4 regions of the Lacimicrobium alkaliphilum genome follow, and region 2 is predicted to be linked to each of the others. Evidence: predicted binding sites of a transcription regulator. Region 2 holds the regulator's gene; each other region holds the start of a gene.

The links. The regulator sigma-54, encoded in region 2, starts transcription at its own class of promoters, with help from an activator protein. The targets are predictions, from matches to a motif close to GTTGGCACGNNNNTNGNNT.
Region 1: a site for sigma-54 is predicted at 2,246-2,264, ahead of AT746_RS07080 (nitric-oxide reductase large subunit). Genes of this name have one in related genera too.
Region 3: a site for sigma-54 is predicted at 4,234-4,252, ahead of AT746_RS07360 (PEP-CTERM sorting domain-containing protein). Genes of this name have one in related genera too.
Region 4: a site for sigma-54 is predicted at 1,639-1,657, ahead of AT746_RS05150 (FimV/HubP family polar landmark protein). Genes of this name have one in related genera too.

The regions. Positions count from the first base shown of each region.
Region 1 covers NZ_CP013650.1:1,562,372-1,569,838, forward strand. The annotation lists gene AT746_RS07080 (nitric-oxide reductase large subunit) at 1-2,071, opposite strand, end outside; gene norR (nitric oxide reductase transcriptional regulator NorR) at 2,362-3,882, shown strand; gene AT746_RS07090 (DUF3083 family protein) at 3,906-4,976, opposite strand; gene AT746_RS07095 (hypothetical protein) at 5,444-5,623, opposite strand; gene AT746_RS07100 (M1 family metallopeptidase) at 5,696-7,467, shown strand, end outside.
Region 2 covers NZ_CP013650.1:679,205-686,671, forward strand. The annotation lists gene AT746_RS03215 (AEC family transporter) at 1-696, shown strand, start outside; gene rluF (23S rRNA pseudouridine(2604) synthase RluF) at 727-1,470, shown strand; gene AT746_RS03225 (HPr family phosphocarrier protein) at 1,686-1,967, opposite strand; gene rapZ (RNase adapter RapZ) at 1,964-2,812, opposite strand; gene ptsN (PTS IIA-like nitrogen regulatory protein PtsN) at 2,809-3,252, opposite strand; gene hpf (ribosome hibernation promoting factor) at 3,265-3,552, opposite strand; gene AT746_RS03245 (RNA polymerase factor sigma-54) at 3,575-5,050, opposite strand; gene lptB (LPS export ABC transporter ATP-binding protein) at 5,138-5,863, opposite strand; gene lptA (lipopolysaccharide transport periplasmic protein LptA) at 5,863-6,396, opposite strand; gene lptC (LPS export ABC transporter periplasmic protein LptC) at 6,380-6,943, opposite strand; gene kdsC (3-deoxy-manno-octulosonate-8-phosphatase KdsC) at 6,940-7,467, opposite strand, start outside.
Region 3 covers NZ_CP013650.1:1,621,728-1,629,194, reverse strand. The annotation lists gene AT746_RS07375 (RecQ family ATP-dependent DNA helicase) at 1-1, opposite strand, end outside; gene AT746_RS07370 (PrkA family serine protein kinase) at 265-2,187, shown strand; gene AT746_RS07365 (YeaH/YhbH family protein) at 2,206-3,474, shown strand; gene AT746_RS07360 (PEP-CTERM sorting domain-containing protein) at 3,572-4,147, opposite strand; gene AT746_RS07355 (hypothetical protein) at 4,441-4,638, shown strand; gene AT746_RS07350 (hypothetical protein) at 4,632-5,066, shown strand; gene AT746_RS07345 (DUF3307 domain-containing protein) at 5,059-5,805, shown strand; gene AT746_RS07340 (hypothetical protein) at 5,919-6,245, shown strand; gene AT746_RS07335 (CBS domain-containing protein) at 6,330-6,914, shown strand; gene AT746_RS07330 (saccharopine dehydrogenase family protein) at 6,984-7,467, opposite strand, start outside.
Region 4 covers NZ_CP013650.1:1,140,196-1,147,662, forward strand. The annotation lists gene AT746_RS05140 (4-phosphoerythronate dehydrogenase) at 1-191, shown strand, start outside; gene AT746_RS05145 (aspartate-semialdehyde dehydrogenase) at 205-1,221, shown strand; gene AT746_RS05150 (FimV/HubP family polar landmark protein) at 1,834-4,566, shown strand; gene truA (tRNA pseudouridine(38-40) synthase TruA) at 4,881-5,675, shown strand; gene accD (acetyl-CoA carboxylase, carboxyltransferase subunit beta) at 5,796-6,647, shown strand; gene folC (bifunctional tetrahydrofolate synthase/dihydrofolate synthase) at 6,650-7,467, shown strand, end outside.

The DNA.
Region 1 (7,467 bases), 880 kb from region 2:
TGGCCTGGAATTGCAGAATGCCAACCGGTAGTAAGCTGGTAAACAGCATCAGTACCAGACCGCCGTTAAGCCACCAGAAGGCGGTTTTCATCAGTTTTTCATCAAACTGCAGGGTAGGGCGGATATAACGAAGTACCAGCAAGGCAAATCCCAGCGCCAGGAAGCCATACACGCCAAACAGTGCGGCATGGGCATGGGTGGCGGTGGTGTTCAGGCCCTGAATATAGTAGAGCGCAATAGGAGGATTGATCATAAAGCCCAGCACCCCGGCTCCGAGCATATTCCAGAAGGAAACGGCAACGAAGAACATCATCGGCCACTTGATCTTTTGCATCCAGGGCGCCCGTTGTTTCAGCCGCCAGTTTTCAAAGGCCTCGTAGCCCAGTACCACGAGAGGTACCACTTCCAGCGCGCTGAAAGTGGCCCCTACCGCCATCACCGGCGTGGTGGTGCCGGAAAAATACAGGTGGTGGAAGGTGCCGGGAACGCCACCAAGCATAAACAATGACGCCGAAGCCAGACTGGCGGTGGTGGCCATGGTACGGGACACCAGCCCCATGGAGCAGAAAATAAAAGCCAGTGCAGCGGTGGCGAACACTTCGAAGAAGCCTTCGACCCACAGGTGTACGATCCACCAACGCCAGTATTCCATTACCGATAAATGAGTCCGTTCACCGTAGAAGAAACCGGCACCGTAAAATAAACCTATGGCAACAACAGAGGCGGTCAGCAGTGCCAGTAAGTTTTTGTCACCCTCCTGCTTTAATGCCGGAACAATGGCGCGCAGCATCAGTACCAGCCAGAATACAATGCCGGTAAACTTGCCGATTTGCCACAGTCTGCCCAGATCGACAAACTCATAACCCTGGTGACCAAGCCAGAAACTGAGATTTTCCGGCATGATCTGAGCAATGGCCAGATAATTACCCACAAAGGAACCGACAACCACGACCACCAGTGCCCAGAACAGCACATCGACACCGAGCTTCTGCCACTTTGGATCTTTACCGCCATTGATGATTGGCGCCAGAAACAAGCCTGCAGTGAGAAAGCCGGTGGCGATCCAGAACAGCGCAGCCTGGATATGCCAGGTTCTGACCAGTGAGTAGGGAAAATACTGGGACACATCCAGGCCATAGAACTCCTGACCTTCAACGGTATAGTGCGCGGTAAAGCCGCCGAGGAATACCTGAAAGGTGAACAATGCCACGACCAGAAAAACGTACTTGGCCAGCGCTTTTTGCGAGCGGGTAAGGCTTACCAGACTGATGGGATCCTGTTGTGGCGCTTCAGTTTCTTCTTCCTCTTTACGTAAAAAGGCCCAGGCCCAAACCAAAGCACCGACACCGGCGATAAGCAACACCACAGAGGCAACAGACCAGAGCAGGTTTTCGCTGGTTGGCACATTGTCAATAAGCGGCTCATGGGGCCAGTTATTGGTATAGGTGGCACTGGAGCCGGGGCGTTCGCTAGACGCTGCCCAGGCGGTCCAGAAGAAAAAGTTGGCCATTTTTGCCCGCCGCTCAGCGCTTGGCAGGGTATTTTCTTTCATGGCAAAGCTTTCACGGCTGGATTTCAGATCGGGATGGTCGCTGAACAGCTTGTCATAGTAGCCGGCGACGTCGCTAATGGCCTGAGCACGGCGTGCTGACAGGGTGATAACGTCATTCTCATCCAGCGTATTAGTGCGATACTCCCGTTTCAGACGCAGGAGCAGTAGTGCCTGCTGTTCCTCGTTCAATTCGTTGAAAGGCAGGGAAAACTCCTGCTCAGCGGCGATGTGCAACCAGGCTTCAAGTTCACGGTGCAGCCAGTCGGCGGTCCAGTCGGGGGCCTGGTAGGCACCATGCCCCCAGATGGAGCCGAGCTGCATCCCCCCAACCGATTGCCATGCAGTCTGACCATCCAGAATCGTCTCTTTAGTCATCAGCTGGTGGCCATCTTCGGTCATCACCAGCGAAGGCAGCGGCGGTGCCTGACGGTAAACCTCACTGCCAAAATAAGCGAGCAGTGTAAAAGTGACAGCCAACACCGCAATTAAAATAAACCACAGACGACGATACTTACCCATGAACCGGCTCTCCGTTATCTGTGGTGAGGTAAAATTCTGTCCCTGAGAGGGAATAGAGTGTGTTTTGCATATTGTGATACTCCGGGTAAGTGGAACAACAGGGCTTGCCCTGAACTAAAAGTGCGCTGTATGCAGAACTATCAGTTCCGTCAGTACTGCTGTCAGTTCTATCCATCGCAATACTGATGCCAACACTTATCTCTATGAATTTATTGACTTATTACTGACTCATGGTATTTTTAACCCAGTTTAATAAGGGTCTTATCTACCTTTGCGGGGTGTTAAATACCATGTTGGATAAAATGTTAGTGGCGGATCTGGCCACAAGCCTGCCTGAGCAGATGCGTCTTGAACGCCTGGTGCGTACCCTAAAAGCCCATTTCAATTGTGGCGCTGTGGTCCTGCTCAGGCTGGACATGGAGATATTGAAACCGGTCGCCGCCACCGGATTGGTAAAAGAAGCCATGGGACGACGGTTTTTACCCGCACAACATCCCCGACTGGCGACTATTCTTACCAGCGAAAAACAGCCTGTGTGTTTTGAGCACAGCAGTGCACTGCCCGATCCCTATGACGGTTTGCTGGATCAACTGGCAGGCTCACCATTGCCGGTGCATGACTGTATGGGGATGCGAGTGGAGCAGGACGGCAAAACCTGGGGAGTGATCACTTTTGATACCCTCAAGGCCGGAACCTTTAACACCCAGGCAGCGCAGAATTTACTGGAGTTCAAATTGCTGATCGAGGCAGCCATCCATATTACGGTACTCGAAGCTGAGAATCGCAGTCTTCGCCAATCCCGCATTGGTAATTTCGAACCTGGCTTGCCGGGCGAGGAAGATGCAGAGATTGTCGGCCGTAGTGAGGCATTGGCGAGTATCCTGAATGAGCTGGATACGGTGGCTGACTCGGAGCTGCCGGTATTGTTGCTCGGCGAAACCGGCGTCGGGAAGGAGTTGTTTGCCCGCCGTCTGCACCAGCACTCACGCCGTCATCAAAAACCCCTTATCCATGTCAACTGCGCTGCTTTGCCGGAATCGCTTGCTGAGAGTGAGCTGTTCGGGCACGTCAAAGGGGCCTTTTCCGGGGCTCACTCTGAGCGACCGGGTAAGTTTGAGGCTGCCAATGGCGGCACCTTATTACTCGATGAGGTGGGAGAGCTGCCTCTGACGGTGCAGGCCAAATTATTAAGAGTGTTACAAAATGGAGAGATCCAGCGCTTGGGAGCTGATAAGCCACGAAAAGTAGACGTCAGGGTCCTGGCTGCGACCAACAGGCATTTAAAAGAGTGCGTAAAAAGCGGTGATTTTCGTGCCGATCTCTATCATCGTTTGTCAGTGTATCCGGTGCATATTCCACCGTTGCGTGAGCGGGGTAACGATGTGTTGCTGCTGGCAGGACATTTTCTGGAGCAAAACCGGGCGCGTCTGGGCCTGCGTAGTCTGCGCATTTCACCTCAGTCTGAGCAGGCACTGTTGGGATATAACTGGCCCGGTAATGTCAGGGAGCTTGAACATGTTATCAGCCGGGCAGCGATCAAGGCACTGACCCGCCATGGCGGGCGGGATATGCTGAGTATCGAGCCGGAATTGCTTGATCTGGAAATGTCCGAAGTGCGGGTATCTCCGCAAATGACGAAGACTGAGGTTCAGACTTTAATGCCGCTTAAATTGTCAACGGAGCATTGTCAGCGTCAGGCAATCATATCTGCGCTGGAACATTGTCAGCAAAACTGGGCTCAGGCGGCGAGGTTACTGGAGGTTGACTCCAGTAACCTGCACAAGCTGGCGAAAAGACTGGGTATTAAATAGCCACTACAAGGTCACCATCAAATCTAACTAAGCATATAGCTGATATGCTGGTGGAAACGCACGATCATCTCGTTACGCATTGGATCCAGTTGCAATGTTTTGGCTAAGTTGTTGAGCGCTGCTTCTACCCGGTTCATAAAGTGGCCGTAGCCAGACTCTGTGTTGTCTTCATCGCCAGCCACAATAATAAAGTGGGCAGTTTCCACCAGGTTATCTGCCTGCCAGTGTCGGGAAAACTGGTGCTTGTCGTGTGCGGTGTCAAAGCTGATTTTCTGCAGTTCGGTATTGTGCTGTGATTGATCCACCTGGCTGTTACGCACCAGAGGGGTCAGGCCATTTGCCACCAGGGCCAGACGGAACAGGTTCTTGTCTTCACTGGCCTGTAAAAAGGCCTTTTCCAGCGCCTCGTATAAGGGTGAGAAGTCCGTATCACCAGGTTTGAGATAGCGCTGTTTGAGCTGCCGGGTGAGTGGCAGATTGACTGTGACGTAACTGATAGCGGAGTGATTCTCTGGCATATCACACTGGCGCGCACGGTATCTGGGATAAAGACCACGCAGCTTGTAGCCATAGGTTTCTTTCTGGCCTTTGGCACTGGCAAACAGATCATAAGACAGATGCTGATGGTCGCGAATTTTCACCTGTAGCTGCGGATCCGGTAACAGACCTTTTAAGCTTTCCAGTAACTGGCTTACCTTACTATGAAACTCAGCCGCGTGAGCGCGGATCTCTGTGCCGGTGGCCAGAAATACCAGGCGGATCTTACGGGCCTGGTAATCAGGCTTAGTGAACAGATTCTGGGCCTCGTGATACTGAGGATCGTAGAAAAACAGAATCTGCTTTTCTGTCTGCAAACAGTAAGCCTCATGGTGATAACGCACCACCGGCAGCTTGTCGTTAGCAATCATGTGCACATTGTGCAGACCAAACTCATCGGCCAGGGCAAAAAACTGCTGGCTGAGCTTCTGATAACACTCTGCCGGATTCTGATAATGGCGGTAAAATGCCTCATCGGGTTTAATTTCAGCCAGAATATACTGGTTTGATTTGGCGTTGGTGGGGATATACACACGGTGTTTGGAATTAATCGCCATTGTTGCTCCTTTTGTATCAGGTGGAGATAAAGTGTTGATACAAAAGATAGCAGTTGTGACAGATTATTTTATTGCGCCAGATCAGAGCGTGTTGAACTTTGCTGTATATTTTTTGCTACGAGTTGCGCAGTATTGCAGTATTTATACAATGAAGCACGATTGTGGTGTAGTTGTTCTACATGAAAGAGTGCTGAAGCGGTAGAAATGCTGCGCAAACGTTGCCCGAAGGGTTCGTCCTAAACGCTTTTTACTCTTTATGATAGACTCCTGTCTTTCACCGCTTCGCGGCCAGCTAAAGCTGTTTTATGGCGTTCCCTACGCCATAATGTTGCAGCATTTTGACTTAATCCATTAGGCCTGTAAAAAAGTGCCGCGATTAAAAAGCGTTTAGTTAGAACGAAATTCATACAGCAAAGTTCAACACGCTCTGAAGTTTTGATGACTATTCTGTTGCTGAGCAATACGCATTAGCCGGCAAACACCAGATACAACAGCTGAGTAATCAGCAGTATCATCACCAGTGGCCAGACCCAGCGGCCGAGCTTACCCATTTGTTCTTCTGACATGCGCACCTTTGAGCGCTCCAGTAACGGGATAATGATCACCAGGGCCAGAAACAGCAGAGCAAGAATATAGAATACCGTCATATCATCTCAATTTGTGGCAAAATAAAAGTACCAGTCTGCATAATAATCTCATCATAACCATAAGGATAAAAGATGAAAGCCATACATTGCGCATTGTTATTCAGTGCCACGCTTTTGCTGGGGGCCTGCGATTCAGGCACCAGTCAGTCTCCTCAGACAACGCTATCTGCGGAAGCGCCGGTGGCCACAACAGACAGCCCCGATACTATTGAGGCGCAAAAAGACTATCACTCATTTGCCAACCCCGATGAAATTCGTGTCACCCATCTGGATTTGGATCTGGAAGTGGATTTTTCCAACCGTGTGCTTTCTGGTGAGGTGATGTTGCAGTTCGAGCGCAGCAAGATAAATGCCTCTATATTGATACTGGATACCCGCGATTTGGATATTCACGGTGTGACCTCCATGGGCCAGCCGGTGGAATACAGTCTGGGCGAAACCGATCCTCACCTGGGCACGCCGCTGCAGATAAAAGTGCCAAAAAGTGCCCAGCATGTGACAGTGCAGTATAGTACTTCACCTCAGGCATCCGGCGTGCAGTGGCTGACACCTGAGCAAACCGCCGGTAAAGCGCATCCGTTTTTGTTTACACAGGCGCAGGCCATTCATGCCCGCAGCTTTATTCCACTGCAGGATTCTCCACAGGTGCGGGTGACCTACAATGCCAGAATTCACACCCCTGAAGAGTTACGGGCCGTGATGAGCGCTGCTAATGATCCCGAGGCAGAAAAATCAGGTGTGTATGAATTTACTATGCCGCAACCTATTCCTTCTTATCTGATTGCACTGGCTGTGGGAGATCTGGAATTTAAAGCCATGGGCGAGCGCACGGGCGTGTATGCTGAAAAAGAGATTCTGGATGCTGCAGCGAAGGAATTTGAAGATACTAAAGCTATGCTGATTGCCACCGAAGAGAAGTTTGGCGCCTACAGCTGGGACAGGTATGACCTGCTGATCCTGCCGCCATCTTTTCCTTTTGGTGGTATGGAGAATCCCCGTTTGTCCTTTATCACGCCCACGGTGATCGCCGGTGATAAAAGCCTGGTATCTCTGATAGCCCATGAGCTGGCTCATTCCTGGTCCGGTAATACCGTTACCAATGCCACCTGGCGGGATCTGTGGCTGAACGAAGGCTTTACCACCTATCTCACTTACCGGATCATGGAAATGATCTATGGTGAAGAACGTGAACAGATGGAGTTTGTATTGGGGATGGAATCCTTGAAGGCCGATATCGAAGCCCTGCCTGAAGAGGACGAGATACTTGCCATTGATCTGCGTGGCCGCGATCCCGATGAGGTATTCTCTGATATTCCCTATGAGAAAGGGGCACTCTTTGTGCGCGAACTGGAACAAAAAGTCGGTCGCGAAGCCTTTGATGACTTTTTAATGCAGTATTTCAAAGACTTTGCCTTTGAGAGTATTACCACTAATCAGTTTGTCAGCTATCTGGACCAGACCCTGCTAAAAGATCATGCGGATAAGTTGTCCCGTGAGCGCATTCATCACTGGATCTTTGAACCGGGTATTCCACAGGGGGCTCCGGAGGCTGAGTCCGATGCTTTTGTGAAGATAGACAAGGCCAGAGAACAGTGGCTACAGGGCGAGATTCAGGCTTCGGATATCAGCACTGGTAACTGGAATACCCACCAGTGGCTGTATTTTCTGAATAATATGCCCGATAAATTAACTGAAGCCCAGATGGCTGAACTGGATTCTGCCTTTTCGCTGACCCAGGCAGGTAATAACGAGATTGCTCACAGCTGGCTGCTTATGGCGGTGAATAACCAATACCAGCCAGCCTATGAACGTCTTTATGATTACCTTACCCGTATCGGCCGCAA
Region 2 (7,467 bases):
GGGGCGGTGTTGCTGGCCGGTAAGCTATGGAACTGGGAGCGCGGCGTGATTGGCGCACTGTTGGTGGTTCTGCCGCTGGGTAATACTTCATTTCTCGGTTTTCCCATGGTCGAAGCCTTCTACGGCGATACCGGTTTGCCCTTTGCAATTATCTACGATCAGGCCGGTTCGTTTCTGGCCCTTGCTACCTATTCCACCATTCTGGCTGCCTGGTTTAATCCTGCAACGGAAAAGCCGGGGGGCAAACAGATCCTGGCCAAGGTGCTGTTGTTCCCGGCCTTTATCGCCATGCTGCTGGGCCTGGCATTAAAAGGCTGGAGTTACCCGCCTTTTATGGAATTGTTGCTGGACTCTCTGGCCTCTACCCTGGTACCTGTAGTGATGATTGCGGTGGGCTTTCAGTTCCGCCTGCAACTGGATGGCGGGCAGAGTGCGCCATTGGCCTTTGCACTGGTATTTAAACTTGTGCTGATGCCGGTAATGGCACTGGGACTATTATGGCTGTTCCAGCCGCATCCCCTGTTAATTCAGGTGGCGGTATTTGAAGCGGCCATGCCGCCTATGGTTTCTGCGGGTGCACTGGCCATAGGCGCGGCGCTGGCGCCGAGATTTGTGGCGGCGCTTATTGGCCTTGGACTGTTTTGCAGTTTTCTGACCCTGCCGCTATGGTACTGGCTGTTAGGGGCGCTACAATAGCGGCTCGTTTGGGTATGGCAGGACCAGCAAGTGAGTGAAGTCAGGTTAATCAGGTTAAATAAATTTATCAGTGATTCGGGCTATTGTTCGCGCCGTGAAGCGGACAAACTGATTGAACAGGGCAAAGTCACCATCAATGGCGTGGTGCCTGAACTGGGCACTAAGGTGGCCCCGGGCGATAGCGTTGAGGTCAATGGTAGATCCATCGGCAGCAGCGCCGCCGATAAATCAGACCGGGTGTATATCGCCTATCACAAGCCGCCGGGCATTATCTGCACCACTGAGCGAAATGTACGGGGTAATATCGTCGATGCCATCAACCATCCCCAGCGTATTTTCCCGATTGGCAGACTGGATAAAGACTCTGAAGGTCTGATTCTGCTCACTACAGATGGTGATATCGTCAATAAAATTCTGCGTGCCGGCAATCGTCATGAAAAAGAGTATATTGTCACCGTCAACCAGCCTGTCAGTGAGCGGTTTGTGCGCCAGATGAGCAAAGGCGTGCCCATATTAGGCACCGTCACCCAGCCCTGTCAGGTGATCCCGCAAAGCCGTTTTGTGTTTAAGATTATTCTTACTCAGGGCCTGAACCGCCAGATCCGCCGTATGTGCGAATTCCTGGACTATGAAGTGACCAGACTAAAGCGCGTGCGGATTATGGATATTAATCTTGGCAATCTTAAGGCTGGAAAATGGCGTAATTTAACGGACCAGGAAATGGCCCGCATTAATCAGGCAGTACAACATTCTAAAAAGACGGTGGATGAGTGAGTTAGGAGTTAGGAGTTAGGAGTTAGGAGTTAGGAGTTAGGAGTTAGGAGTTAGGAGTTAGGAGTTAGGAGTTAGGAGTTAGGAGTTAGGAGTTAGGAAAAATTTTGACTAATCAAACACCTGAGTCAAGCTTTTTCTGCCTCACGCCTCACGCCTCACGCCTCACGCCTCACGCCTCACGCCTCACGCCTCACGCCTCACGCCTCACGCCTCACTCACTGCTCTTCATTAAACTTCTTCTGAATCAGCTGTTCTACGGCGGCCATGGCCGCTTCGGCGTCCTGGCCTTCGCTGACTACCCTGACTTCCTTGCCCATGCTGCTTTCCAGCATCATCAGGCCCAGTACACTGGTGGCAGACGCGGATTTATCGCCCTGATGGATGGTGACTTCGGCATCAAACTGATTGGCCAGTTTGGCCAGTTGAGTGGCGGCTCTGGCGTGCAGCCCGAGCTTATTCTGGATCAGCAGGATCTTTTCCAGTTTATCGGTACTCATTCCCGCGATAACTCCCGGTGCCGGATCTGCACATCAGGGTGTACCGCGCGAAAGGTTCTGGCCAGGCTCTCTGCCACATACACTGAGCGATGCTGGCCTCCTGTACAGCCGATGGCAATGGTCACATAACTGCGGTTATTGCGCTCGAGATGCGGCAGCCAGGTGGAGATCAAATTCTGTATCTGCCAGATAAATTTGGTGACGATGGCCTGTGAGCCGAGAAAGGTTTCTACCTGCGGATCTAACCCGGTCAGGTGTTTGAGCTCTGGTTCCCAGTGGGGATTTGGCAGAAAGCGGGCGTCAAATACGTAGTCGGCATCTTTAGGAATACCGTGTTTAAAGCCAAAGGACTCAAATACCAGCACCAGACGCGAGCTTTTCTTGCCCAGAATACGTTCACGCACCAGTTCGGCCAGTTGGTGTACTGACAGTTCACCGGTATCGATATAAAGATCGGCGCGTTCGGCGATAGGGGCCAGTAACACCGCTTCAGACTGGATGGCGTCAGTCAGGGACTTACTGCGCTTGGACAGAGGATGCAGACGGCGGGTTTCGCTGAAGCGCTTGATCAGCACATCGTCGCTGGCATCTAAGTATAAAATCATCAGTTCCCAGGTGGCAGGCAGGTAATCGAGTATCTCTACCAGCTCTTCGGGATCTTTGGGCAGGTTACGTACATCAATGCTCACTGCTACCTGATCGTATTCATCCACCACTGTATGGGTGAGGGTGGGCAGCAGGTTGACCGGAATATTATCCACACAGTAGTAGCCCAGGTCCTCCAGAGAGCGCAGCACGATGGATTTACCGGAGCCGGAGCGGCCACTGATGATAATGAGTTTCACACTATGGCCTCGTACAGTTCCTGATTGGTTTTAGCGTGGCGTAAGCGTTTTACCACGTCCTTGTCATTGAGTTTGGCGGCGATGGTGGCCAGGGTCTGCAAGTGGCCCTGGGCTTGTTCTTCAGGCACTAAAATGGCGAAGAAAATATCCACCGGCTGGTTGTCGATGGCGTCATAGGCCACGGGCCCGTCACTGGTGATCAGCACGGCCATGACTTTGTCCAGCCCGGCCAGGCGGCCATGGGGAATGGCAATGCCATTGCCAATGCCTGTGCTGCCCATTTTTTCGCGGCATAGCAGGCTGGTAAGAATAGGGTCGAGGTCAATGTCGGGCAGATGTTGATCGGCCACATCGCTGATGGTCTCGAAGATGCGTTTCTTGCTGGTGCCCTGAACTGCACAGATGGTGCAGTCAGGGGTCAGGATGTCTTTAATTTCCATGCGGAGTCAGTTTTAGTGTCGCTTGATCTTTTCTTTGTGTTTGATCACCTGTCGGTCAAGCTTGTCGATCAGGCCATCAATAGCGGCGTACATATCAGTGTGTTCGGAAGTGGCAAAGACTTCCGCGCCATGCAGGTGCAGTGTCGCTTCGGCTTTCTGATTGAGCTTTTCGACGTTCAGTATCACATGCACATTATTGATATGATCGAAATGTCGCTCCAACTTTGTAAACTTTGAGTCAACGTAATCTCGAAGAGAGTCGGTAATTTCAACGTGGTGTCCAGTAAGGTTGATTTGCATAATGCCTCTTCCTCTTGTTCGCCTATAACAGGCTTTTGCGTTGGTTGGACGGGGGAATCGACAGGGATTCCCGGTATTTTGCTATTGTTCGCCGGGCAACTTTAATACCTTGCTCGGCCAACAACTGTGCAATTTTGCTGTCGCTCAGGGGTTTGGCGGGTTTTTCTGCCGCCACCAGTTTTTTGATCAGAGCACGAATGGCGGTGGAGGAACATTCGCCGCCGCTTTCTGTGGCCACATGGCTGGAAAAGAAATACTTGAGCTCAAAAATGCCTCTTGGTGTGTGCATATATTTCTGCGTGGTCACTCTGGAGATGGTGGACTCGTGCATATCCACCATTTCAGCAACATCGTTGAGCACCATAGGCTTCATGGCCTCGGGGCCGTATTCGAAAAAGCCCTGTTGCTGCTGCACAATACAGTTTGCCACTTTCAGCAGGGTGTCATTGCGGCTTTCCAGGCTTTTAATAAACCACTTGGCTTCCTGCATATGGGAGCGGATAAACTGGCTGTCGCTGGCGTTCCTGGTATTCTTGCTCATCGCCGCGTATTGCTGATTGATACTCAGTTTAGGCAAGCTGTCGGGATTCAGTTCTACGGTCCAGCGGCCATTTTTCTTGGCTACCGATACATCGGGGATCACATATTCCGGTTCACTGGTAGCGATGGCACTGCCTGGCCTGGGGTTCAGGGTTTGTAATAAACGTAAGGCTTCACGCAGTTCATCCTCTTTAAGCCGGGCTTTGCGCATCAGGGTGCGGTAATCTTTGCTGGCCAGCAGATCACTGTATTCGAGGATCAGTGATTTTGCCTGCTCCAGCCATGGCGTTTCAGGGGGGAACTGACGTAATTGTACCAGCAGGCATTCCTGTACGCTGCGACTGCCGACGCCAACAGGGTCGAACATCTGAATGCGTTTAAGTACACAATCTACTTCATCCAGTTCTACTTCTTCATTGTCCAGGCTTTGCAGGATGTCTTCAGTGGTGACGGTCAGATAACCGACATCGTCAATAGAGTCGATAATGGCCATGGCAATGGCCTGGTCGGTGTCACTGAAATGGGTCAGACGCATTTGCCAGAGCAAATGATCCTGAATGCTGTCCGAGGTTTCCCCCTGATAGATATTGTCATCGGCGGCACTGACCGCAGAAGAACCGGGTGCCGATGAGGCGCTGTAATATTCATCCCAGGTAGTATCCATCGGCAGATCTTCGGGCAACTCCTGCTTTTCCAGGGCTTCGCCGGTTTCGATGCTGTCACTGTCTTTGCTGTTACTGGCTTCGTTGGACTCACCATTCAGGCTGTCGGCATCGCGGCGCTCTTCCGTATTCTGATCGGCAGATTCTTCTGTCTCCAGCAGCGGATTAGACTCCAGCGCCTCCTGGATCTCCTGTTGTAAATCCAGCGTGGACAGTTGCAACAGGCGAATCGCCTGCTGCAACTGAGGCGTCATGGTAAGTTGTTGGCTGAATTTTAACTGTAATGCAGGCTTCATTTACTTCTTATTCTGGTTCCGAGGGCCTTGGTTACGGGTATTCCGGCTTCTGTTCTCATACAAATATCCGCACGGCATTTTCTCTAACTATAGCTTGAATTGGTCACCCAGGTATACATCTCTGACCTGCTTGTTATTCAGTACTTCATCTGCGGTTCCCTGGGCGATTAACTCCCCATGACTAACAATGTAGGCTTTCTCACAAACATCAAGGGTTTCACGTACATTGTGGTCGGTAATCAACACACCGATGCCTCTGTCCCGAAGATGGCGGATTATATTCTTGATGTCACTGACTGATATGGGATCGACACCGGCAAAAGGTTCATCAAGCAGAATAAAGCGGGGGTTGGCAGACAGTGCCCTGGCAATCTCTACCCGCCTGCGCTCACCGCCAGACAAACTCATCCCTGAGCTGGTGCGAATATGATTGATATTGAACTCATCCAGAAGTGCATCGGCTTCCTCTTCCCGTTGCTGCTGATTGATATCCTTACGGGTTTCAAGAATCGCCATCAGATTCTGATAAACCGTCAGCTTACGGAAAATTGAAGCTTCCTGGGGCAGATAGCCGATACCGGCCCTGGCGCGAACATGCATGGGCTCGAGAGTCAGTTCCTGGTCATCAATAAAAATCTGACCTTTGTCCATGGGTACCAGACCCACAATCATATAAAAAGAGGTGGTTTTACCGGCACCATTAGGGCCTAACAGACCCACAATCTGGCCACTGGCCACTTCCAGGCTGACATCCTGCACCACCTGGCGACTTTTATAGGACTTGGCGAGGTGCTGTGCTTTTAATACTGACATCAGTCCTGCTGCTCCTGGCCGGGCTGTTGCTCTTCTTTGGTGTCACTTAAATCCTCGGGCTGAAAGATCGTCATTACCCGACCATCTTCCTCGTCAGTGCCCTGCGCCATCAACTGTTCTTTTTCCATATTGAACTGAATGGATGAACCGCGCACGCTGTGGCTGTTCTGATGCAGTTCTGCATTGCCACTCAATGTCAGGGTACGGCCCTCAACCTGATATTCAATATATTCGGCAGCGGCGCGGATGCGGCTGCCATCTTCCATGGTTTGCTCATAGCTGGCAGGTGTACCCCGGGCAATAAAGGTCTCTTTGCCTTTGCCTTTGCCGGCATCGACTTCCACTTCGTCTGCGTTGATCACCAGGCTACCCTGGGTAATGTTGACGTTTTCACGGAAAAAAGAGATCTTTTTAATGCCGTCAGCCGACTGATACTCAGATTTTACTTTAATCGGCTGATCGAAATCTTCATTCACTGCGGCGACATTGAAACTCAATAGCGCCAGGATCAGAAACTTAAATCGTTTTGCCATAAATTGTCTGCACATGGTCCAGTAATTCAAATTGTTTTGTGGTCAGATCGGCAGAGAAGCCATTGCCGCTGATAGTGTAATTGTCACCTGAGATGGTTACGCTCTGATCTGACATCATGGTCTTAGCGGTCAAATCAATTTCAATAAAACTGGTGGTGACGGTACGAATAAAACCATCTTTGTCCTGACTGGTAATCTGTACATTCGTTTCCAGTTGAATTCGGTTGTCTTCATACAGCGTTCCCTGCTCTGCTGTTACTTCCCAGGGAGCTTCATCCTGAGCGACATAAATTTTGTACTGAGGCTGTTGAAACAGAGTAAAACCAAGCAAATCGTAATGTTCCATGCTGTTGGCATGGATACTGTGGGCGAGCAGGCCTTGCTCATTGTACAGATTGGTCTGCATATTGGACGCCAGATAGTTAGGCTGCAGGAAGGCTTCATCCTGCTGTTCAGCTTCCTGTGGCTCAGACTCCAGCCACCATAGGTTATTCGTGGCGAGGATCAGTAAGAACAGCAAGCCAATGCTGATATAGATGCGCTTCATGTGCTGCTACCGTGGATGTCTTCCAGTTTATGTTGCGCTTGCAGGAGCATATCACAGACCTCTCTGACCGCACCGAAACCACCGGATCTTTGTGTGACATAATTGGCTTGTTTCTTAATATAAGGATGTCCGTGGGGAACACTAATCTTCAGTGCCGCCAGTTCAAACATGCCGAGGTCGGGCATATCGTCACCCATCGCGGCGATATGTTCTTTTCTGTGGGGGGTTTGCTCAAGTATTTCACTCATGGCCTGCATTTTGTTTTCTGCACCCTGGATAATATGCCGGATACCCAGTGCTGACATTCTGCTTTGCACTATCTGTGAATGCCTGCCAGTGATTACTGCCACATCGATACCTTGTTTCAGAATGGCCTTAATGCCGTAACCATCGAGTGTGTGAAAGGCTTTGATTTCTTCGCCCTGATTAGTCATGTAGATGCGGCCGTCGGAAAATATGCCATCAACGTCACAAACCAGCAGCCCTATCCGTGAGAATTGCGTGAATAAAGCGGTGGGCATAGT
Region 3 (7,467 bases), 940 kb from region 2:
TGATCCTTCCTTAGTTGTGACCGCGGTATGACCGCTAAGTATAACGCACTGTAAAATGGCAGAACTGATCTGTTTACACTGCCAGTCTATATCCAGTTGAACACAGGCGATTTTTTTGTTCAGGAAAATCGTCTTATCCACAAACTAATTCGATAAATTGCAACACAGAGATGGCAAATAGGGTCTAACCTTTTAAAGACAACCTGTTAAAAAGGTGTCCTTATTTCCTATTAGCAAGTCCAGTGATTATCCCGGAGGTGGTTTATGGGTATTTTCGAACACTACCAACAACGATACGAAGCCCACAAGGAAGAAGAGTACAGCATCAGCGAGTTTCTCGAGCTGTGTAAGCAGGACAAGTCGGCCTATGCCAATGCTGCAGAGCGTCTGTTGCTGGCAATTGGCGAGCCTCAGACTCTGGATACTTCGCAGGATCCAGCCCTCAGCCGCATCTTCTCAAACCGTGTTATCTCCCACTACCCGGCCTTCGATGATTTTTTTGGTATGGAGGAGTCCATAGAGCAGATTGTCTCCTATCTCAAACATGCCGCTCAGGGTCTGGAAGAGAAAAAACAGATCCTGTATTTGTTAGGCCCTGTAGGCGGCGGTAAATCCTCACTGGCCGAAAAACTTAAGGAACTGATGCAAAAAGTGCCGGTTTACTGCATCAAAGGCTCTCCGGTCAACGATCATCCTCTGTGTTTGTTTGATATCAACGAAGACGGTGAGATTCTGGAAAAGGAATACGGCATTCCAGGCCGCTATCTGAAAACCATTATGTCACCCTGGGCCAGAAAGCGACTGCATGAGTACAACGGCGATGTGTCGCAGTTCCGCGTGGTAAAAATGCACCCGTCAGTACTGGATCAGGTAGCGGTCGCCAAAACCGAGCCCGGTGATGACAATAACCAGGACATCTCATCTTTGGTGGGTAAAGTGGATATCCGCAAACTGGAGCAGTTTGCCCAGAATGATCCTGACGCCTACAGCTATTCCGGCGCTCTGTGCAAAGCCAATCAGGGACTGATGGAATTTGTTGAGATGTTCAAAGCACCGATTAAGGTGCTGCACCCATTACTGACAGCGACTCAGGAAGGAAACTATAACCCCACAGAAGGGTTTTCTGCCCTGCCCTTCGACGGCATTATTCTGGCCCACTCCAATGAATCTGAGTGGATGAGTTTTCGCAATAACCGCAACAACGAGGCCTTCCTGGACCGGGTCTATATCGTCAAAGTGCCTTACTGCCTGCGTATGACCGAAGAGCAGAAAATCTACCGCAAACTGATTGAAAACAGTGAGCTCAGTGGTGCGCCCTGTGCCCCCGGCACACTGGAGATCCTGTCTCAGTTCACTGTGCTGTCACGGCTTAAAGAGCCGGAAAACTCCAGCATTTATTCGAAAATGCGGGTGTATGACGGTGAAAGCCTTAAAGATACCGATCCCAAAGCCAAGTCTTATCAGGAATACCGTGACTATGCCGGTGTCGATGAGGGCATGGAGGGATTAAGTACCCGTTTTGCCTTTAAGATCCTCTCAAAGGTATTCAACTTCGATGCGCAGGAAGTGGCCGCCAATCCGGTACACCTGTTTTATGTGCTGGAGCGGCAAATTGAACGGGAACAGTTTCCGCCTGAAACTGCCGAGCGTTATAAAGAGTTTCTCAAAGGTTATCTGATCCCCAAATATGTGGAATTTATCGGCAAAGAGATCCAGACCGCCTACCTGGAGTCATATTCAGAGTACGGACAGAACCTGTTTGACCGTTATGTCACTTATGCCGACTTCTGGATCCAGGATCAGGAGTATCGCGACCCGGAAACCGGCCAGTTATTTGACCGTGAAGCCCTGAATGCCGAGCTGGAGAAAATAGAAAAGCCCGCAGGGATCAGCAACCCCAAAGATTTTCGCAATGAGATCGTTAACTTTGTGCTGCGTGCCAGAGCCAATAACAAAGGCAAAAACCCCGCATGGACCAGCTATGAGAAATTGCGCACCGTCATCGAGAAGAAAATGTTCTCCAACACCGAAGACTTGCTGCCGGTGATTTCCTTTAATGCCAAGAGCAGCGCGGAAGATCAGCAAAAACACGATGATTTTGTCAAACGTATGACCGAAAAAGGCTATACCAGAAAACAGGTCAGGTTGTTATGTGAGTGGTATCTGCGCGTTCGCAAGTCATCTTAAGGTGCACAGGAGAGCAGTATGGCGCACTTTATCGACAGAAGAGAGAACAGCAAAGGCAAGAGTACGGTCAACCGTCAGCGTTTTATCCGCCGCTATAAGCAGCAGATAAAAAAGGCGGTTTCCGATGCCATCAGTAAACGCAGTGTCACTGATGTGGAAACGGGCGAGAGTGTTAATATTCCCACCCGGGATATCAGGGAACCAATATTTCACACCGGTAAGGGTGGCGAGCGGGATATGGTACACCCCGGTAACGATCAGTTCAGTCAGGGAGATCGTATTCAGCGCCCACTGGGCGGCCAGTCCGGTGGCAGCGGAGAGGGTGAAGCCTCAGACAGCGGCGAAGGGGAAGACGACTTCGTATTTCAGATTTCCAAAGACGAATATCTGGATCTGCTGTTTGAAGATCTGGCCCTGCCCAACCTGAAAAAGACGCAACTGGACAAACTGGTTGAGTACAAAACCTATCGAAGCGGTTTTAAAACCGACGGCGTACCCAGCAACCTGGATATTATTCGTTCCCTGCGCGGCTCCATGGCCCGGCGTATCGCCTTAACCGGAGGTAAACGTCGCCAATTGCGTGAGCTGGAAGAAGAGCTTGAAGCCCTGAAAAAGGATAAACATGATCATCAACTGGACATTACCCGGCTGGAAGCCGAAATCGCCGAGCTCAAGGCCCGTATCGCCAAAGTGCCGTTTCTGGATGCCATTGACCTGCGCTTTCGCAATTTTGAAAAACGTCCTCTGCCCACCAGTAAGGCAGTGATGTTCTGCCTGATGGATGTATCCGGCTCCATGGATCAGGCCACTAAGGATATGGCCAAGCGCTTTTATATACTGCTCTATCTGTTTCTGACCCGCACCTACAAAAATGTAGAGGTGGTGTATATCCGCCATCACACCCAGGCAAAAGAGGTGGATGAACACGAATTTTTCTACTCACAGGAAACCGGCGGCACCATCGTCTCCAGTGCATTGAAGCTGATGGATGAGATTATTCAGGCTCGCTATCCCAGTAACGAATGGAATATCTATGCCGCTCAGGCCTCAGATGGTGATAACTGGGCCGATGACTCACCACAGTGCACCGAACTACTGGTGAACAAACTACTGCCGGTGGTGCGCTACTACGCCTATATCGAAATTACCCAGCGTCAGCACCAGAGTCTGTGGCGCCAATATGAAAGCCTGACCGGTGTGTTCGATAACTTCGCCATAAAGCATATCCGCGATGTGGAAGATATCTACCCGGTATTCAGAGAGCTGTTCAAAAAACAGGCAGCGTAAAACAGCTTATTGACGACCATTAAAAAAGCCAGATAGAGTTTCTATCTGGCTTTCTCTGTTTTACAGCACTCAGGTCAGGCCAACATCAGGGCCTCAATCAGTTAGCTGTCTGCTTTCTGCGTGTCAGCACGAGCCCGACTAAGCCTAAGCCCAACAAGGTTAACGGCAGTGGCTCTGGCACCGCGACAACATCTGTCTCGCCAAGCTCGATCTGGAACGTGGCACTACCACCTGTAAAGTTAAAAATGTCCGGCATACTATCGTAGCTGATATGCAGACTGTCGGCAGTAAAAGACAAACCGGGAACAACTCCTACATCGGTAAGGTCATCGCTCAGCAAACTGATGCCTGTGATACTTTGCCCGGGCTGAGAGAAAACAATATTGCTTATCCAGGCATCAAAAATCTGGAAGTCCAACAAATCCTGAGAATCAAGGGTCAGAATATTGGTCGCAGCATCAAAATCCATCCATACAACACCGCCACTCCAGTTATCCGGGTTTTGCACAAAATGGGTATTATTCAGTTCTGCACCGGCCCCAATGGACTGACCAAGGGTTTCATAAATCAGTGGCAGGCCATTCCGGTAGTCAGGCAGGTTTGCTTCAGTACGAAAATCAGCAGAAATCAGAGTGGCTTTTGCAGTAAAGCTAAGCAAAAGGGTTATTCCCAAAACAGATCCCATACGACATAATTTGGTGACAGACATCTTTGAGTACCTCGTTAAGACTTAAAACAATTTTACAGTCACCAAAACTAAAGCAAATAACATGCCAGCCATATTTATCAATAACTTATGTTGTTCAATGCGATCACTTGTTAAATATTTCGACACTCTATTCTGTATATCCAGTACTGTTGTTCAAGCCGGGGATAAACACTGAAGTAACCGTTTTAGATTACATTTTACAATGTAATCTATTTGGGTTACTTTTATACGACCACTTATCACTTTGACAAAACAATATGGCCGAATATGCGGTACTCACAGGGGATCTGATAGATTCAGGTAAAATCCCTTCTGAGCAGTATGATAACCTGTTATATCAGCTGAATCAGTTGCTTACCACAGTCAGTACAGCACAGGGCCGCTATAATATTTTCCGGGGGATGCCTTTCAGCTATTACTACCTGATCCTGACAGAGCGATATCAGGCATGCTGATTATCCGCCTGGGCCTGATAAGCCATGGGTGGGACGCCCGCATCAGCACAGGCTTCGGCAGTGTCAGTAATCCCAGAGCCGATATCAAAACCGCTACAGGAGAGGCCTTCACCCTGTCCGGTAAGGGGCTGGACAATATGACTACCCAGCAGCGCCTGAGCATTAACAGTTCGAATCAGCAATACCAGTTTCATATGCCCTTATTATTGCAATTTGCCGACACCCTTATCAGCCAAATCAGTAAGAGACAGGCCTGTGCATTGTATGAATACTTTACTTTGGCCGATAATAGTCATCAGGCCATTGCCCGGCGTCTGGACAGCTCAAGGGTCAATGCCACCCGTTTACTGAATCAGGGTCATTATCAGTTGTTGCAGGAATTTGTTCTGCACAGCCAACAACTCTTTAAAAGGTGTTTTCATGGATGAATTACTGTTACTCGTTGCTTTGCTGATTGGTCACCTGCTGGCGGACTTCTATTTCCAGCCACTAAGCTGGATAAAGGATCGACAGCAATGCCATTACCGCTCGATAAAGCTGATTTATCATGGGCTGCTGCACGCATCTTTATCTCTGCTGATACTGGTATGCTGGCAAACCTGGTATGGCTGGGGTTTTACTCTGACTCAGCCGTTAATATTGGCAATCGTGCTGGGGTTGAGCCACTACGCCATCGACCTGATAAAATCCTACTGTCCAAGAAATCTGTATTTTTTTGTGCTCGATCAGATCTTGCACCTGCTGGTGCTGATATGGATATGGCTGCAGACATCTCAGGCCTGGCAGCTTACAGAATACTTCTGGCAACACCTGCTCAACCTCAACACGCTGCTGCTGTTAAGCGCTTATCTGATTGTTCTGCGTCCGTTTTCCTTCATGATTGCCATGGCACTGAAGAAGTGGCATACCGAAAGCGACAGCAGTCTGCCCAGTGCCGGCCACGTTATTGGCCTGATTGAAAGAACATTGATCCTGACTTTTGTTTTGTTAGAACAATATGCAGGCATTGGCTTTTTACTGGCGGCCAAGTCCATATTTCGCTTCGGTGATCTCACCCGGCAACAGGATCGTCAGCTTACCGAGTATGTGATGCTTGGTACCCTGCTCAGCACCACCATGACTATTCTGCTGGGCCTGGGTGTACGAGCCCTGATTAACTGGCAGTGACGGCGTTCACTAAAACTGTAAATCACCCTAATCTCTGTGCTTTATAACTTGTCAGGGCTTGTATTTTTCACCGCCATATCCATATTAGCAATAACACCGCAGATTTCGTCGGCATGATGCAGCAACAGACCCAACACCGCAGTCGGATCCCTCAATGGCTCTTATTAAGCCTCAGTGCCTGGGTATGCCTGTTATATGTTGAGCCGGTCAATAGCAGCGGATTAGCCGATGCCAGCAAAGCACTGCAGCAGGATCCGGTGCAAAGCCACCTTACATGGGCTGAAGAAGAGCCTGACACTGATGATATCAATGTCAGCTTCAACACAGATCCTCCCTGTTTTGACAGTTTCTGGCAGATATCTGTCGCACAGACTTCCCATCAACAGCATGATATTCCTGGCTATCAGCCCAGGGCTCCACCACCGCAGCGTCACAGATAAGTACTAATTACCCCCGGGGGGACCGCCACTCTCTGCCTGTCGGACTGCCCGGGATACGCTGCTTGAATTGGTTGGAGACAACAAATGCTGTATAAAAAATTGAAAACGCTGGGTCTGGATAAGATTGGTCAATACTGCACAGAACATACTACCCCCGTGCTGGACTTACAAAGCCCGGTATCTTCTTTACTCAACACCTTCTGCGGGGCTTCCCCCCTGATCGTGGATAAATATGCCGGAATCGATGACGTTGTTTTCCGCATGCAGAAAAACCAGAGCAAGTACGCTTTGGTGAGTCAAAGTCCTTCAGGGATCATAGGGTTAATCAGCTATGCCGATCTCTGTAGCCGCAAGGTTTTGATCACCTGCGAATGCAAAGGCCTCAGAAGAACTGAGCTCAACGCCGAAGACATGATGATTCCCAGAGAAAAGTTAAAGGGTATCCGATACCAGGAATTAGAGTCAGCCACAGTCGGTGAACTACTCCATACCATGCAACAATTGGATGAAGAGTTTGCGATGGTTGTGGATGAGCAGGATCAACTGTGCGGGGTCATCTGTATTCGGGAAATTCTGAGGGCAATGAAAATCCCTCAGAATACGAATATCACAGCCCATAGCTTTAAAGATATTTTCAATATCATCCACAACCACGCCGAGTTGACCTGAATAACAGATTAGAAATCAGGTGATAAACCCAGGCGCACCCGATGCGCCTGGTATACCATTTTTCTCAGACTAGGCATCTACCCACTCCAGAGGGGTAACCTCTGGCAGGCTCCAGACAAAGTCCTCGCCCATTAACTGTGATGGCGTAATACTGCCTGTGGCGCTTACTTCGCCATTTATCACCGCACTGACCATCGCCAGAGGCGCCGTAATAGTCAGGTCGTAACCGTTAGGCGTGGTAAAACGGGCGGTACGCTTATTGCCCTGCTCATCCCATACCTGCCCCCAAAGGTAGGTCGGGCTGGCCTGACGCAGGTTTTCGTCCGGACCGGAGATCTTCTTTTCGATTTGCTTTTTAGTCATATTCTGCACAAAAGACAAACCATAGAACCAGCGCCATTTCTGGATTTTGTGCATCTTTGCCACCGTTTTGGGATGCACGGGCACATACACCGCCACATTTTCTATGCCGGTACTGTGATAAGCCGTACTGACATCCCCCCAGGGAATGGTCATGGCCAGGCGCTCGCCTTCACCAAAATCGATCTGCCGG
Region 4 (7,467 bases), 460 kb from region 2:
TCTTTGCGATTTATGATATTCGCCGGGATGATGCGGACTTTCGGGCTCGGGTTACCACGCCCGGGCAGTTTGAATATATCCGCAAGCACTATGCTATAAGAAGAGAATTTGCTTGTGCTGCAGTTAGCACTGGAAATTCAGCGATGACAGAGGCAATCTTAGGCCTCGGATTTTCTGTTTACACCTCATAGGAGAATGACCCGCATGTCCCGTGCTTTTGATGTTGCCGTTTTAGGTGCCACAGGCCTGGTTGGCCAACATATGATTGAAATTCTTGAGCAAAGAGATTTTCCGATCAATAAACTTTATCCTCTGGCCAGTGCGCGGTCTGCCGGTGGTACGGTGAGCTTTAAGGGCAAAGATGTGCAGGTAGAGGATGCCGAGAACTTTGACTGGTCACAGGTACAGCTTGGCTTTTTCTCTGCAGGGGGCAGTGTCTCGGCTAAATATGCACCTCTGGCGGCAGAGGCTGGTTGTGTGGTCATCGATAATACCTCCCAGTATCGCTATGAGCCGGATATCCCGCTGGTGGTGCCTGAGGTGAACGCCCATGCCCTGGCGGATTTTCGTAATCGCAATATTATCGCTAACCCTAACTGCTCGACGATTCAGATGCTGGTGGCGCTTAAACCCATTCAGGATGCGGTGGGTATAGATCGCATTAATGTGTCCACCTATCAGTCGGTATCCGGAGCCGGCAAGACGGCGATGGAAGAGCTTGCCAGGCAGACCGCCGATTTGCTCAGCTCAAAGGAAATTAAGCCCAGCGCCTTTAGTCGTCAGATTGCCTTTAACGCGATCCCACAGATCGATGTGTTTCTGGAGAATGATTACACTAAAGAAGAAATGAAAATGCACTGGGAAACCCAGAAAATCATGGGTGATGAGGGCATTCGTGTTAACGCTACTGCAGTAAGGGTACCGGTGTTTTACGGCCATGGTGAAGCAATTCATCTGGAAACCCGTCAGCCGATTGATATTGAAGAAGTGAAAAACCTGCTGGAAAATGCGCCGGGGGTGGTATTGATGCGTGACCCAGCTGATTTCCCGACTCAGGTGGGTAATGCCAGTGGTAAGGATGAGGTATTTGTGGGCAGGGTTCGTCAGGATCTGTCACATCCCAATGGCATCAATTTGTGGGTCGTGTCGGACAATGTCCGTAAAGGTGCGGCCACCAACAGTATCCAGATAGCAGAAGTGCTGATCCGCGATTATATGTAATCAGGACTATTTCGTACTAAGCCCGGCAGATGCCGTAATGCCAGTCAGTTAAGCTGACTGGCATTTTTATATATCTTCAAACTCTCCAGTAAAGCAGATAGTTTGGCTGTCCCTGCAGGTATGACACACCGTCCCTGGTGTGCCAGTTACTTTTGCATTGGGCATCCCTGCCCAATGCCTTTCAGGCCAGCTAAAGCTGTCCTGAAACGCTCCCGGCGTTTTAGTGTGCGCAACGTCCATGTAGCTCACCCGCTGTGCGGACCAACTGAAGCTGTTCTGAAATGCTCCGGGCGTTTCCTGATATGGGTGAGGTTTAATGAAAACTCATTGTTGCCGATATGTGATATGTAATGAAATTTTAAGTAATCAATACCCTTGGCTTTATGGATCAGCTAAACCATCTGGTTTATAGTTCCTGTTGGAACGCTATTTGCTGGGTTCTGTGAGATAGCCAAAGCAATGACAGAATTGCGTAAGCGATGTGCTGAGTGCCGGTTTACTTATAAAAATATATAACTGAGAAGCCTGAACCCAGGTTTATTTTTCTTTTTCGGGGCGACAAGGACAACTATGAGAATGCGACAATTGCTGATAGTAGGTTTGGCATGTTACTTGTCGTCAACTGTTCTGTGGGCTTCTGATTTTCAGCAGGTTCAGATTAAAGGACCGAAACATTCCGATCGCCAGTATTCCGGGGTCGAGTATGGGCCCATCGAGTCCAGTGATACCCTCTGGAGCATCGCCCGCCGTTATCGCCAGAATAATGATCTGAGTATCTACCAGGTCATGGCCGCCATCTATGAACTCAATCCGGACGCCTTTGAACAGCAAAACCTGAATCTGATGATCGATGGCTCTGTGCTCAGACTTCCGAGCGAAGCGTACATTGCCCGCATCGATGCGGATGAGGCACAACGTCGAGCAGAAGAGGATGAACAACGCTGGCGGGAGGCCCGCGGGGCAGAGGGGCAGACAGTCAATATAAAACCCGCCAAGCAGGTTGCCAGTACAGAGGATCTATCCGCAGCTCGTCAGGCACTGGAGGCACAACTTCAGAACCTTGACAGGCAAAACCGTAACGAATTTGAGCAATTGAGGCGGCAAATTTCTGCCTCAATTGAATCCGTACAAGCCTTGTTGGATGACAATGAACGGGTTTATGGCCGTCTGGATGCGGTCAATGAAGACATTGAAGAACTGCGTAATCGTATTGGTCAGGAAGGTGAGATTCAGCAGCAAATGGGCCAGTTACTGGCGCTGCAGAACGAATTACTGGCCAGATCCGAACAGCAACAGGCTAAAGAGCAACAAAAGGCCTGGTATCAGCATCCGGCACTGAAGATAGCCGCCGGTATTATCCCTTCACTGTTGCTGCTTGGCGGTCTGTTTATGTGGCTCAGACGCCGTCAGTCAGAGCCGGCCTCAGAACCCGCCCCAGTTAACAAGAGCGAGGCACCGGCTGCTGTTGCTGAAGACAATCAGATGGATGATCTGTCCGATGCGCTGACCGAAGAGATGTCCGATGATTTCGATGAGCCGGATCAGGATGATGACGACCTGTTCGGTGAGGAATTACTCGATGATGTCCTTACTGATGAATTAGAAGAGTCTCTGGATGCGGCGCTGGAAGATGAGCTGGAGAATTTCGACGATCTTGCCGACGAGATGTTGGTGCCAGAAGATAAGGAAGAGGAAGAACAGCCAGAGCGTGAGGAAGATGAACAAAGCTCTCAGGAACAGGACGACCTTGATGATTTATTTGCCGAAGACAACGACGATGAGGCCATCGACTTGTCTGAGCTGGATGATGAGGACGAACAAACCGCTGAGCCAGAGACGGAAGACGAGGTTGCAGATGATTTTGAGCAACTGGAAGAGCCGGATGAAGACGACCTCTCTGCCGACGCCGATACAGGTGCAGATGCGGACAGCACCGAAGATGAAAAGCCGGAAATCAGTATTGATGAATTACTGGATGAACCGGTATCCAAAGATACTCAGGAATCCGATGATGAGTCCGATGATTTTGTCGAAAAGCTGGAAAAATCAGAGCAGCTCAGCGATGAGCTGATCGGCGAACTGGATCAGGAAATTACCACTAAAAATCAGCAGTTGGATGAACTGACTGATGATCTGCTGGGTGAGCTGGAACAGGCTGACACCATGCAGGACGAGCTTTCTGATGAACTGCTTGAAGAGCTGTCAGATGAAGGGGATGAATCTGAGGAGCAGGCTGACCTTCAGGACACTATTTCCGATGAGTTACTCGAAGAATTAGGAGAAGAGGCGGCAGAAGATGAGTCTCCTGAGGCTGATGCGCAGGACGAGTTGTCAGATGAATTACTTGAAGAGCTGGCTACCGGGGGTAGTGATGAGCAGCCAGAGGATACTGTTGAACAGCAGGATGAAACTGGCACATCGGAACAAGATGCTGAACCGGATGATCAGGAAGCCGCGGCTTCACAATCTGTAGAGGATGAAGCTGCTGAAGAAGCAGTGACCGATGGGGAAGCGCCTGATACAGCGCAGGCGGATACAACAGAGCAACAGGACACTGAAGATAAGGCTGACGAAGATGATGAGGCTTCGCAACAGGAACTGGATGCAATGCTCGAAGCCGAATTTGAGCAGAATGAACAGAATCTGGCTGATGATGCTTCTGATGAGTTTGAAGAGCTTGACCAGGTCTTAGAGCAGAATAAGGATGAGCCTGATACCGATGATGAGGTGACTGATACTGAGGCCTCGCAGAGTGAGTCTGAGCGTACTGAGCAAAAAGAATCACAGGTTGATGACGAGCTGGAGAAAGAGCTTAACGAATTACCCGATCTCGGTGACTGGCTTCAAAGCCATGAACAGGGCAAGCAGGACAAGGAAGCGAATTCGGATCACGAACTGCTGGATGAACTTGAATCTTCTGATTTTGATGAAATGCTCGAGTCCATGGAGCAGGACGAGGATCAGGAGTCGGATCTTGATATTGAAACCCTGCTCAATGAGCAACTGGCTGAGCCGGAAGCGCCGGAACCTCTTGCTGATACTGAAGATGATTTTCTGGACATCGACGCGCTGTTAAATGAGAGCGTGGAGGCAGAAGAGGATGACAGTGAAGAAAAACCAATAAATCTTGATACGGCACTGGGCAGCTATGCCGGTGGTGATAAAGATGAAGAGTTGATGGATGTTGATAACGACAATGGCATGGGCGCTAAACTGGATCTGGCCCGGGCTTATCTGGAAATGGAAGACAATGAATCCGCCATCGAATTGTTGCAGCAGGTGGTGGAGAAAGGCGATGGGGAACAACAGGAAGAAGCCAAAGCCATACTGGATAAACTGCTGTAATTATCTTCACTGCCAACCGCAGTAAAAGCAGAAAAAGAATTATTCACCACTGAGACACAGAGGGCAAAGAGAAGAGCTACTCAGCGTCTTTACGGTGAATTATGGCATCAAAATTAAATTCTATCTCGCAGAAGACGCAGAGGTTTTACGGCTTGTATTCTCCGCGTTCTTTGCGGCTCTGCGGTGAAGGCTTTTTTATTCATAATTCCATCACTCCCTCTGTGCCTCCGTGGTGAATCTTTAATAGAGGCCTCTCGCATCCTATTCTGCTTTGGGTATAATCCCACGCAAATTGAATATCAAAGCAGAGCAGCATGCGCATTGCCTTAGGGGTCGAATACGACGGTTCCGGCTATTATGGCTGGCAGCGGCAACGTGAAGTCAACAGTGTTCAGCAGGAGCTGGAAACGGCCCTGAGCCGGATCGCCGATGAAACCATTGAATTACAGTGTGCCGGTCGCACCGATGCCGGCGTGCACGCCACCGGTCAGGTGGTACATTTTGATGTGCAGGCCGAGCGGCCGATGCGGGCCTGGACCATGGGCATGAATGCCAATTTGCCGGATAGCATTGCGGTGAAATGGGCACAACAGGTAGATGACGATTTCCATGCCCGCTTTTCTGCTACTGCCAGACGCTATCGCTATATTATCTATAATCATGCCTATCGCCCCGGCATTCTGCGTCAGGGGGTAACCCATTATCACCGGCCACTGGATGTTGACAGAATGCAGCAGGCGGCAAATTGTTTACTTGGTGAGCATGATTTCAGCGCATTCAGGGCGGCGATTTGTCAATCCAAATCGCCGTTTCGCCATATCAGTCATCTGCGGCTGTGGCGGCAGGGTGATTATGTGGTGTTGGAAATCAAGGCCAATGCTTTTTTGCATCATATGGTACGCAATATCACCGGCTCGCTGCTGGATATTGGCAGCGGTCGCCAGCCGATTGACTGGATGCAGGAATTATTAGAGGGTAAAGACAGGGAAAAGGCAGCGGCAACAGCCAAACCCAATGGTTTATACCTGACAGAGGTCACCTATCCGGTGGAATTCGGGCTGCCGGAATCATCGGCCGGGCCATTGTTCCTGCAGGAGGAAAGCTGCTAAGACCAGTTTTTTTTCGGTTTACGGCGGATTTATGCTTTAATGGCGCCAATTTGGCGTGCAATTTCAGCCGCCGTGTAATCAGTGCTAAATTTAATTCTTTAAAGCATTTGAAGGGTCTCCATGAGCTGGATTCAGAAAATACTACCTCGTACCCAGTCGTCATCCGGAAAAGCGAATGTGCCGGAGGGTGTCTGGACCCAATGTAATCAGTGTGGTGCGACGCTTTATCGTCAGGAGCTGGAGCGACAGCTGGAAGTCTGTCCTAAGTGCGACAATCACATGCGTATCACCGCCCGTGCCCGTATCAACAGTTTTCTCGATCAGGGCGAGCGTCAGGAACTGGGGGCCGAACTGGAACCTCAGGATATACTCAAGTTTAAAGACTCCAAGAAATATAAAGACAGGATCAGTGCGGCGCAGAAGAGCACCAATGAAAAAGATGCACTGGTGGTGGTCAGAGGAAAACTCAATGGCATGCCGGTGGTTGTAGCGGCCTTTGAATTTGCCTTTATGGGCGGCTCTATGGCTTCGGTAGTGGGTGCCCGCTTTGTCAAAGCCGTTGAATGCTGTATTGAGAATAATATGCCACTGGTCTGTTTTTCTACCAGTGGCGGTGCCCGGATGCAGGAAGCGCTGTTGTCTTTGATGCAGATGGCAAAAACCAGCGCGGCCCTGGCCAGATTGAGTGAGAAGGGACTGCCTTATATTTCTGTGCTGACCGACCCTACCATGGGTGGTGTGTCGGCGAGTCTGGCTATGCTGGGGGATGTGAATGTTGCCGAGCCAAAGGCCCTGATCGGTTTTGCCGGTCCCAGGGTGATCGAGCAGACGGTTCGCGAAACTCTGCCGCCGGGCTTTCAGCGTAGTGAATTCCTGCTCGAGAAAGGTGCCATCGATATGATCGTCGATCGCCGTCAGTTGCGGGATAAACTTTATAGCGTATTAAGCAAACTGCATCACCAGCACCACTGAACATGAACCAGCCTCTGACCGGCCAGCCGCAGGATCTCAGTGGCTGGCTGTCTTATCTTGAGTCCATACACCCTTCCTCCATTGATATGGGGCTCGAGCGGGTACGCATGGTATTTGAACGCTTATGCCTGGATTTCAGTCACAGTCAAATCATCACAGTGGCCGGTACTAATGGTAAAGGTACTACCTGTGCGATGATTGAGCAGGGGCTAATGCTGGCAGGAAAATCCACAGCCGTATACAGCTCCCCGCACCTGCTCGATTACCGTGAACGGGTCAGAATCAATAATACTATGCTGTCTGAGCAGTCTCACTGTCAGGCTTTTGCTCTTGTTGAGCAGGCCAGAGGCGATATCAGCCTGACCTACTTTGAGTTTGGTACGCTGGCGGCACTGGTGCTGATCGCTCAAAGCCAGCCGGACTATGTGATTCTTGAAGTGGGTCTGGGCGGGCGACTGGATGCGGTTAATATTGTGGATGCCGGAATTGCGGTGATAACGACCATTGGATTGGATCATCAGGATTATCTGGGCACAGACACAGAACAAATTGGTGCTGAGAAGTCCGGTATATTGCGTCAGGGTTGTCTGGCTGTTATCGGAGAACCACAGCCACCCCAATCTGTGGTTAATGCCGTTGCAACGAATGCCGCCAGTGCGTTCTGGCAGGGCCGGGAGTTTAGTTATCAGATTGGTGGTCAGCAATTTACCTGGCGTTCCGGCTCCGGCTTGGAGAAGACGGGACCTTTACCCGCCATTCCGCCAGCCAATGCTGCTACCGCACTCAAAGTGCTTGAGTTGACAGGGCTGCTGGATAAGAT